4 regions of the Paenibacillus sp. FSL W7-1088 genome follow, and region 1 is predicted to be linked to each of the others. Evidence: riboswitches for the same ligand, from Rfam matches in the RefSeq annotation. Region 1 holds a riboswitch; each other region holds the start of a gene.
The links. Region 1 has a riboswitch for thiamine pyrophosphate ahead of MKY42_RS04745 (ECF transporter S component). Riboswitches for the same ligand answer to the same signal wherever they lie in the genome.
Positions count from the first base shown of each region.

Region 2: linked by a shared signal. The riboswitch ahead of MKY42_RS19515 (thiamine phosphate synthase) and the one ahead of MKY42_RS04745 (ECF transporter S component) in region 1 are both predicted to bind thiamine pyrophosphate.
Region 3: linked by a shared signal. The riboswitch ahead of tenA (thiaminase II) and the one ahead of MKY42_RS04745 (ECF transporter S component) in region 1 are both predicted to bind thiamine pyrophosphate.
Region 4: linked by a shared signal. The riboswitch ahead of MKY42_RS03575 (hypothetical protein) and the one ahead of MKY42_RS04745 (ECF transporter S component) in region 1 are both predicted to bind thiamine pyrophosphate.

Region 1 covers NZ_CP150216.1:1,036,649-1,038,849, forward strand. The annotation lists gene MKY42_RS04740 (copper amine oxidase N-terminal domain-containing protein) at 1-432, opposite strand, end outside; TPP riboswitch at 596-706, shown strand; gene MKY42_RS04745 (ECF transporter S component) at 945-1,538, shown strand; gene MKY42_RS04750 (ABC transporter ATP-binding protein) at 1,539-2,201, shown strand, end outside.
Region 2 covers NZ_CP150216.1:4,366,181-4,368,381, reverse strand. The annotation lists gene MKY42_RS19520 (ABC-F family ATP-binding cassette domain-containing protein) at 1-938, shown strand, start outside; TPP riboswitch at 1,003-1,112, shown strand; gene MKY42_RS19515 (thiamine phosphate synthase) at 1,351-2,025, shown strand; gene thiO (glycine oxidase ThiO) at 2,030-2,201, shown strand, end outside.
Region 3 covers NZ_CP150216.1:3,251,480-3,253,680, reverse strand. The annotation lists gene MKY42_RS14850 (GNAT family N-acetyltransferase) at 1-134, opposite strand, end outside; gene tenA (thiaminase II) at 185-856, opposite strand; TPP riboswitch at 978-1,076, opposite strand; gene MKY42_RS14840 (hypothetical protein) at 1,123-1,413, opposite strand; gene MKY42_RS14835 (FAD-binding oxidoreductase) at 1,436-2,201, opposite strand, start outside.
Region 4 covers NZ_CP150216.1:762,663-764,863, reverse strand. The annotation lists gene thiC (phosphomethylpyrimidine synthase ThiC) at 1-678, opposite strand, end outside; gene MKY42_RS03575 (hypothetical protein) at 675-968, opposite strand; TPP riboswitch at 1,021-1,134, opposite strand; gene MKY42_RS03570 (IclR family transcriptional regulator) at 1,254-1,997, opposite strand.

The sequences.
Region 1 (2,201 bases):
CCAGCGAACCTGTGCGCCAAAGGCTTCGCCAATGGCACGGAGCGGAAGCATGGCTTTGCCATTCACCAGAATGGGAGCGGACGACAACGTCGCATTCTGACCGTTTTTCTTCATTGTTTTGCTGTTGGGTATAAGAACATATTTGTCGCTGTCTGTGCTGATGCTAATCTGTTTTGTTTTGTTATTGTAGCCAAACGTATAGTCCCCGAGGAATTGAAGTTCAGTCAATGCTACGTACGTTATACCCTGCTTTATAACCACATCATATTGAGCTTGTACATTGTTAATATACGCTGTCGGTTTGTGTGTTGTTGCTGCTTCCGCGACAGTGGATGACAGCAGTGCGGGTGCCGTACCCGCGGTGAGAATCGAAGCGGCAAGGATCATTTTCCACTTTTTTTGCTGCCAGGCAGTATTGGTTTGTTTCATCATTATCAATCTCCCTTCTTGTATACCAAACGGACTACTTGATCCAAATGTTGCATAGTATTGTAAAGTACACCACAGAATGTCTTCTCTGATTTACCCAAAATACAGCGTAATGATTTTTCCGGGATTGTCACAAATACCCATGTGTTGTACAGTAGAAGCAATGAAATAAGTGAACCGGGAGCTCAATGAAGTTGGGCTGAGAGAGCGGCCTTGTGCCGCTGACCGTAAATCTGATCTGGGTAATGCCAGCGTAGAGAACATGAATTTGCGATGTGCAATGGTAAGCGATAGGGATAGAACATAAATGTCAGCGTTTCTTGGGTGCAGCAGGATTTTTCTGATGTGACGGGAATGGTGTCGTTTGTTTTCTTCTTTCTCTATATCTGCCTAATGCGCAGCATCGTGAGATTGTAAACTGTGCGTATGGCCTGCCTGGAAACCGGGGAGGCTTTTTTGTTTGTTTTATTGTTTATTTTATAAATCCAGGGAAACAGAGGAAGGAAGTAGAGAACATGTCAACAGCAGTAGGCAGCAACAGATTGAAGTTAACCGATATTTTGGTAACGATTGTGATTGCGGTGGTCTTCGGGGTGATCTACAAAATATGGGGACCTACATATGATCTGATGAAGCCATTCGGCGTTCATGCGGAGCAGATGATTTATGGCATGTGGTTTATGGCGGGAACCTTTGCCTTTGTAATCATTCGTAAGCCGGGTGTAGCCATTCTGGCTGAAGTAGCGGCATCCACGGTGAGTGCTTTTCTCGGAAGTGAGTGGGGCATGTCGACACTGGTGTATGGACTGTTGCAAGGGCTGGGTGCAGAGATCTTCTTCGCCGCATTTCTGTATCGGAAAAGCAATCTGTTCGTCACCTGCCTTGCGGCTATTGGTGCAGCGGCAGCTTCACTTGTACTGGATTATCAGTACGGGTACATTGATTCCCTCTCGGCTTGGAACTATACACTGTTTATCGGGTTCCGCTTCATTGGCAGTATTCTGATTGCAGGTGTATTCGCCTATTACCTTGCCAAAGCGCTGGAGCTTACAGGTGTAACACGATCCCTTAGACCGGTGTCGAAGCAGGATTACGAGGCGCTGGACTAGATGAATGAAGTGGAGAATGTGCAAGCGGTAGGTGTTACGAATCTAAGATGCAAGTTCCCGGGAGAGAAGGCCTTGGTGTTTCAAGGCTTGTCTCTCTCTGTGCGTCAAGGGGAGAAAGTATTGTTGCTTGGTCCAAGCGGATCTGGCAAATCAACCTTGCTGCAAATTCTGAGCGGTCTGATTCCGCGATCTGTGGAGATTCCGATGAAATGTGATGACATTCGGGTGCCTGAGCAGCCCGGCATTGTTTTTCAAGATCCGGATACCCAGTTCTGTATGTCATATACGGATGAAGAGATTGCTTTTGTATTGGAGAACCGGAATATTCCACGCGAGCAGATGCCTACCCTTATCCATCAATACCTGGAACAGGTTGGGTTATGCTTTGAACATAATCGAACACTCATTCAATCGATGTCTCAGGGTATGAAGCAGCGTCTTGCGATGGCTTCGATTCTGGCCATGGAGCCAGACGTACTCTTTTTGGATGAACCAACGGCACTGCTGGATGATGAAGGAACCTCTCAGGTGTGGGAAACGGTGAAACAGATTGCACAGGACAAAACACTCATTATCGTAGAACATAAAATTAATGAAATCGTCGAGTGGGTAGACCGAATCATCGTATTGTCGCCTGAAGGAAAGATTGTGGCAGATGGCCCG
Region 2 (2,201 bases), 3.3 Mb from region 1:
TGAAGGATTACCCGTATGCGTTTATTCTGATTTCGCATGATACGGAGTTTATGAATGAGGTCGTTAACGTTATTTATCATCTGGAATTTGCCAAGTTGACGCGTTATGCAGCGAACTATAACAAATTCCTTGAAATGGCCGACATGAATAAGGCGCAGCATATTGATGCTTATGAGAAACAGCAGGAGTATATCAAGAAGCAGGAAGATTTCATCCAGCGGAACAAAGCCCGTGCTTCTACTTCCGGTCGTGCCAAGAGCCGTGAGAAGCAGCTCGGCAAGATCGAACGGATCGATCGTCCAGACGAAGCGGCCAAACCCACATTTAAATTCAAGGATGCCCGGGCGAGTAGTAAAATCGTCTTTGAGGGCATTGATTTTGAAATTGGATATTCGTATGCATTATTGCCCAAAATGACGATGACGATTGAGCGTGGCGAGAAAATTGCCATTGTTGGCTGTAACGGTGTAGGTAAATCCACACTGCTCAAGACCATCTTGGGAAAAATCCCACCAATCAGCGGTAAGACTTTCTTGGGTGACTATTTGGAGACAGCCTATTTCGAACAGGAAGTACGTGCAGGAAACATTACCCCGATTGAAGATGTGTGGAATGAATTTTCTCATCTGACACAGAATGAAGTCCGGGGGCATCTCGCACGTTGTGGATTGAAAAATGAGCATATCACCCGTCCGCTTAACGCGCTTAGTGGTGGTGAACAAGCCAAAGTTCGTTTGTGTAAACTTCTGATGCGTGAAAGTAACTGGATTTTGTTCGATGAGCCTACAAACCATTTGGATGTAACGGCCAAAGCAGAGCTGAAACGTGCCTTGCAAGAATTCAAGGGTACCGTGCTGCTCGTATCCCATGAACCTGATTTTTATGAAGATTGGGTTACCAAAACGTGGGATGTTGAAGCTTGGTCCGAGAAACAATAACGTAATAATTGGAAATGTACGGTGACAAAAAAAGGTGTCTATGGTAACATAGGCTACAGCTTCATATGAACACTAGGGGGGCCGCACGATGCGGCTGAGATGGAAGAATGCGATTCCGGACCCTTTGTACCTGATCTGGATCATACCAGCGTAGGGAAGTGGCGCGTTTCAGCTAATGACAAAGGGCGTTATCGATAACTTTGCGATATGGCCTGCAAGATGATTCATGCGGTTTCTAAGTATACAGCGTTGCGACTATGTTGGTTTCTGTAGTTGTTATGCATTATGTATATATAGAGTAATCCCATGCGACAGTCATTCAGTTGATCCATGAATTCTAAATTCGTGGCCACTCCCCTACGGGAGTGGCTTTTTTGTTGTTTTATATCCGCTTAAATCATACAAGAGGAGGGTGAACAGGACGGAAATCTTCCACGAACAGTTAACAACACGATTATTCGAACTGCATGTGGTTTCACCAGGTACAGGAGACTTGGACTCTTTTCTGAATATTGCTAAGGATATATGGCGGTGGGTCGATTATATCCACATACGGGAAAAAAAGCTGCCCCTTGAGCAACAGATGTATTGGGCGCAAAGTCTCAGAACACGAGGTGTCCCATTTAACCGAATCATTCTGAATGGCTCCACTCAGCTTGATCATCATGCGTTGCTTGGTGGTGTGCATTGGGGTCAAGCAGTTATTCGGAAATACGATAAGGATGTGTTGAGGAGAAACAATCGGCTTCGCGTAGGAGTATCGGTTCATTCTCTGGAAGAAGCAAAAGTTGCAGAAGAACGTGGAGCGGATTATCTCTTTTACGGGCATGTATATGCCTCACCCAGTAAACCAAATTTCGAGCCCAGGGGACTTGCTTCGTTAGCAGAGGTATGCGCTAAAGTTTCAATTCCGGTCATCGCGATTGGTGGGATTGCAACGGAGAATATTGCTGCCATTCGAACTGCTGGTGCCCGTGGAGCCGCTGTGATTTCGTCGATTTGGACGAATGATCAGCCGGAACTGGCTGCCGCTGCATTGCGACTGGCGATTACGGATTCAGAGAAATACGCCGAACCAAGGAGATGATGCCATGAGAAAGGAAGCAAGAAGCCGAAGCGGGAATCGTTCAGGGTATCATCCAGGCACAGTATCGAGGAGTAAAGTTGGAGCAGAATTTCGAGGCAAGCTTCATGCAGAAACCATTATTGTAGGCGGAGGCGTTATCGGTTGTGCTATCGCATGTGAACTCGCTACCCGAGGTT
Region 3 (2,201 bases), 2.2 Mb from region 1:
TAGAATGTCTCTGATCGTTCACTTGCCGATATCTCTTCGAAAACAGCCCGGTTACGGAGCTGCAAATCCAGCAGTGCTGGCGCGTCCTCCACGTTCAAAAATCGTAAATAGATGCGTTCCCCATGATTGTTCATCTGTATGTTCATCCTTGTCTCTGGTTGTAATAGAGTTGAGATTTCATTCATCAGAAGTACGAAAGTTGCCGTTTATAAGCCATATCCCAGAACAGATATTCAAATTCAACACTTCTTCTGAATATGTCTTCAATGGCCTCCAGTTCCTGCTCGGTTTTATGTTCACATAATGCATCCAATGTATCATAGAACCATTCGAATGAATCGCGGAATTCATCACTTGCATAATTTTCGATCCACGTCTGATAGAAATTGCCCTCTAATGAATCTCGATATTGTTCTTTTAATCTTGTGGCATAGTCGTAATACGTCCACGCACAAGGGAAAATGACGGCGATGATTTCGGCAACACCACCTGTTTGTGCAACACTCATCATATTCGACGTATACGCCTTGTTGTACAGAGACGGTTTGATCGTATGATTTTCATCCAGCGTAATCCCAAATCCCTTCATATAATTTCGATGCAAATCCATTTCTTCGTACAGAATAGCGTGTTGAATCACCGTAAAATTCGTCATCAGTTTTTCATCTGTCGCCTTCACTGCACCCATGGCAAAAATCTTCGCATATTCAATCAGATATGTATAGTCCTGAAGAAGATAAAACTTAAACGCTTCCTGATCCAGTGTGCCTTTCCCCATTTCGTGTAAAAAAGGATGATTGTATCCATCTTCCCATACGGTTCTGGACTTATCTTTTAACGTTCTCGAAAATGACATGATCATTGCTCCTTTTATTCAAATCATGATGCCCCCGCTTCACAGTCAGCTATCGCGTTCTGTCCCCCAAAATGCAGACCAAAAAGCCCTTGACCTATTTTCGGCAAGGGCAAAATAACATGAGTACATGTCATTTGCTCCCTACGTCAGTATTAACTAACAGGTTCAAAGGGTCAGGTTTTAACCTTCTCAACTGCGAACAGTCCCCCTGCAAATAGCTCAGGCTTATTACAACATGTGTTTTTCCAAATGTCAATCCATTCCTATTAATCTTCAAGTTCCCCTAAATCTTCTTGCAGGTTCTTAAGTCGGGTCCGGATGGTCTTAATCATACTTTGTACCTTGTTTAACTCATCCACCCATTGTTGCTCATTAGAGACGTTCGTCGTTGAAGTTAAATGATACGCCGGAGACGTCCTTAACTTGTTTAAATCCGATTCGTATGCCCGCCGCTCTTCCTCGGCCTTTGCCAATTCCTCCTCGGCGATGGCAATCTGATGCTCCAGATAGATGATATCTGAAGAGTAGCCGTGAGATAAGCGCTGTGAATACGTCATAGTTCACCTCATTTCTGATTCATCATTTCTGATCAACCATAGCTTTTCCAAGGTCATATGGCTGAATATCGATATCTAACTCCATACCAAGAGCCAACTTGGCCAGTTGACTTCCAATAAAAGGCCCCATCGTTAAACCGGAAGCTCCAAGCCCGTTGGCTGTAATCAAGCCATTCCAACCTGGGACAGCACCCATTACCGGAAGAAAACCTGGTGTAAATGGACGAAATCCTACTCTTACTTCCTGAAACGTGCTATCAGCTAAACCGGGAGCCAGTTCCAATCCTTTATTCAAAATTTCCTGCATTCCGCCTGCGGTTACTCTTGTATCGTATCCTTCAATATCATTTTCGTGAGTCGCTCCGATCACAATCTTCTGTTGATCAAAGGCTAACAAATATTGATCCGAAGGAGGCATGACTACAGGCCAGTTCCCAGTGTCCTTTCGATCGTGAACCTGCAAGTGCATAATTTGTGCCTTCTGATAATGAACCTTAAAATCAATGCCCAAGGGCTTCAACAGTTCATTAGCCCAAGCGCCAGCACACACAATAACCTCGTCAGCCGATATGACTTTACCGTCCACAACCACTCCAGTTACTCGGTCCGATTCATATTGAAGTGTCGCGTCACCATTAATCAGGACCGCTCCATTTCGTTGAGCCGATCGGATTAACGCATCACGCAGCGCACGCCCGTCAATACGCGCGGCTCCGCTGATGTAGACTGAATGAAAGCTCTCCTCCAGAAGAGGAAAACGCTCATGAGTTTCTTTTGCATCTAGACAG
Region 4 (2,201 bases), 270 kb from region 1:
CTCTTCCTCGATGGAGGAGGATACCGCAGAGTTCCCGATGTTAGCATTGATCTTCACATGAAAATGACGCCCGATCAGCATCGGCTCACTCTCCGGGTGATTGATGTTCGACGGCAGGATGGCCCTGCCACTCGCCAGCTCCTGCCGCACAAATTCCGGCTCCACACCCTCACGGATGGCAGCGAACTCCATCTCCGGTGTGATCATTCCCTGCCGTGCATAATGCATCTGGGTCACGCAGCGCCCTGCCTGTGCCCGTAACGGTTTACCACGCAAGCCTGGATACTTCTCGGCTCCAGTTCGCTTCCCTCCGGGTTTCAATCCGTTATCCTCCGGTTTTACCGTTCGTCCCTGGTAGGCTTCAACATCTTCACGCTCCGTAATCCAGCGGGTGCGCAGCGCTGGCAGCCCTGCCCGGATATCGGCATGAAATCCGGGATCAGTCATCGGCCCGCTCGTATCGTAGACACGCAGCGGTTCGTTATGCTCCACTCCTTGGGGAGTATTCGTGTCATGAAGGGCAATTTCACGCTCCGGTACTGCAATGTCCGGTCGTGAGCCCTGAATGTACACTTTGCGGCTGCCCGGGAAGGGCTTAATTCGTCCGGCCGCACCTGCACTCTTTTCCAACACCTGATCCTGCTCGTCTTGTCCCAGCGTTCTGTTCTCTGTACTCATCGCTCTTGTCTCCTCCTCATTGGTGATTGCCTGGATTGAAATGCTTGCGCACGAGTCCAAACCATCCACAACATAGAAAAAGGAAGAGCGATCATACCACACAAAATAGGGACATACAGTTCAAGTAATACAGACAGTCGAGGAAAAAAAATCCATACCACCGCTTCGCCAATAGCTCCCAGCTCTTTATCCAAAAGCAGCTCTGACAACGGCTTCCGCCTGTTTACTGTATAAAAAAAGCCGGTTCCCAAGGGAACCGGCTTATGTCCATCACCAATAACGCAACTCATTCAGGCTCCATAACGGAGTCCATCCATAGGTTACATTATATGGTGTTCGTGGTCGTATCGCCGATTACTTCCCTACGCTGGTATGATCCAGATCAGGTGCAAAGGGTCCGGAATCTCATGCGATTCCGTCTCAGTCCGGACAATTCGGACTCCCCCAGTAACGTTAACAAGTTGCAGCATCTCAGCCGCAGATTCATATTCAATTATGCTGACCCTGTTGGGCCGTCCATTACAGAGTAGCGCAACCGGATCATAAAAACAACCTTTAAATTCCAGAACATAAAATCAGGATAACATCAGTCCCATCTGTGTAGCAGCTTCCTTCAGCACAGGTGCGTATTCATGCAGCGTCTCCTGCGAAAGGCGACTAACAGGCCCGGATACCGACAGAGCAGCAGCGATGTTGCCTTTCCGATCCATGATGGGTACAGATACAGCGGCTGCTCCCGGTTCACGCTCCTCATAACTTGTTGCATAGCCATATTCCAGAATGTCTTTCATCTGTGCCAAATATACTTTGGGATCGATAAATACGGGCCATTCCGGTCCATTCATCAGATCTTCGCGGTCCTCTTCGGTGGCAAAAGCCATCAGCACTTTACTGGAGGCTCCCACGGATAGCGGAAGTCTGACGCCCACCGGAGCTACACGGCGAATCGCCTGATCACTCTGTACAGCTTGAATTCGAATCCGCTCACTGCCATCACGCAGATATAAACTCACGGTTTCGCCCAGTCGATCTCTGAGCCGCTCCATCGCAGGAAGGAGCAAAATGGCCGGATCATCGCTGCGAGACATATGGGCAGACAGTTCCCAGATGCGTATGCCGAGTCGATACTTCTCGGTGGCTGCATCCCGGATCACGAACCCTTTGTCCTCCAAAGTAGCCATCAGACGATGGACTGTACTTTTGTGCAGACCGATCTGGCTGGCAATTTCCGTGAGTCCCAGATCACTGCGGGTTGTAAAACACAATAATATATCCAGCGCCCGTTCTACAGCCCGGACGGTTAACTTTCGGTCTTCCATGGCAAGTTGCCCTCCTCATGTTTCATCACATGAAACTTGGTTACATAAATTATATGAGAAACGGTCTCATCTGTAAACCAAAAAGAGCCATTTGGAATAGGAATAATTGTAAATATTTTCTTTTTATAAATTAAAATCCCCTGCTATTTGCACCCTAAGGAAATGTTAACCAGATATCTTCAGAACTATATAACAATTGCGTAA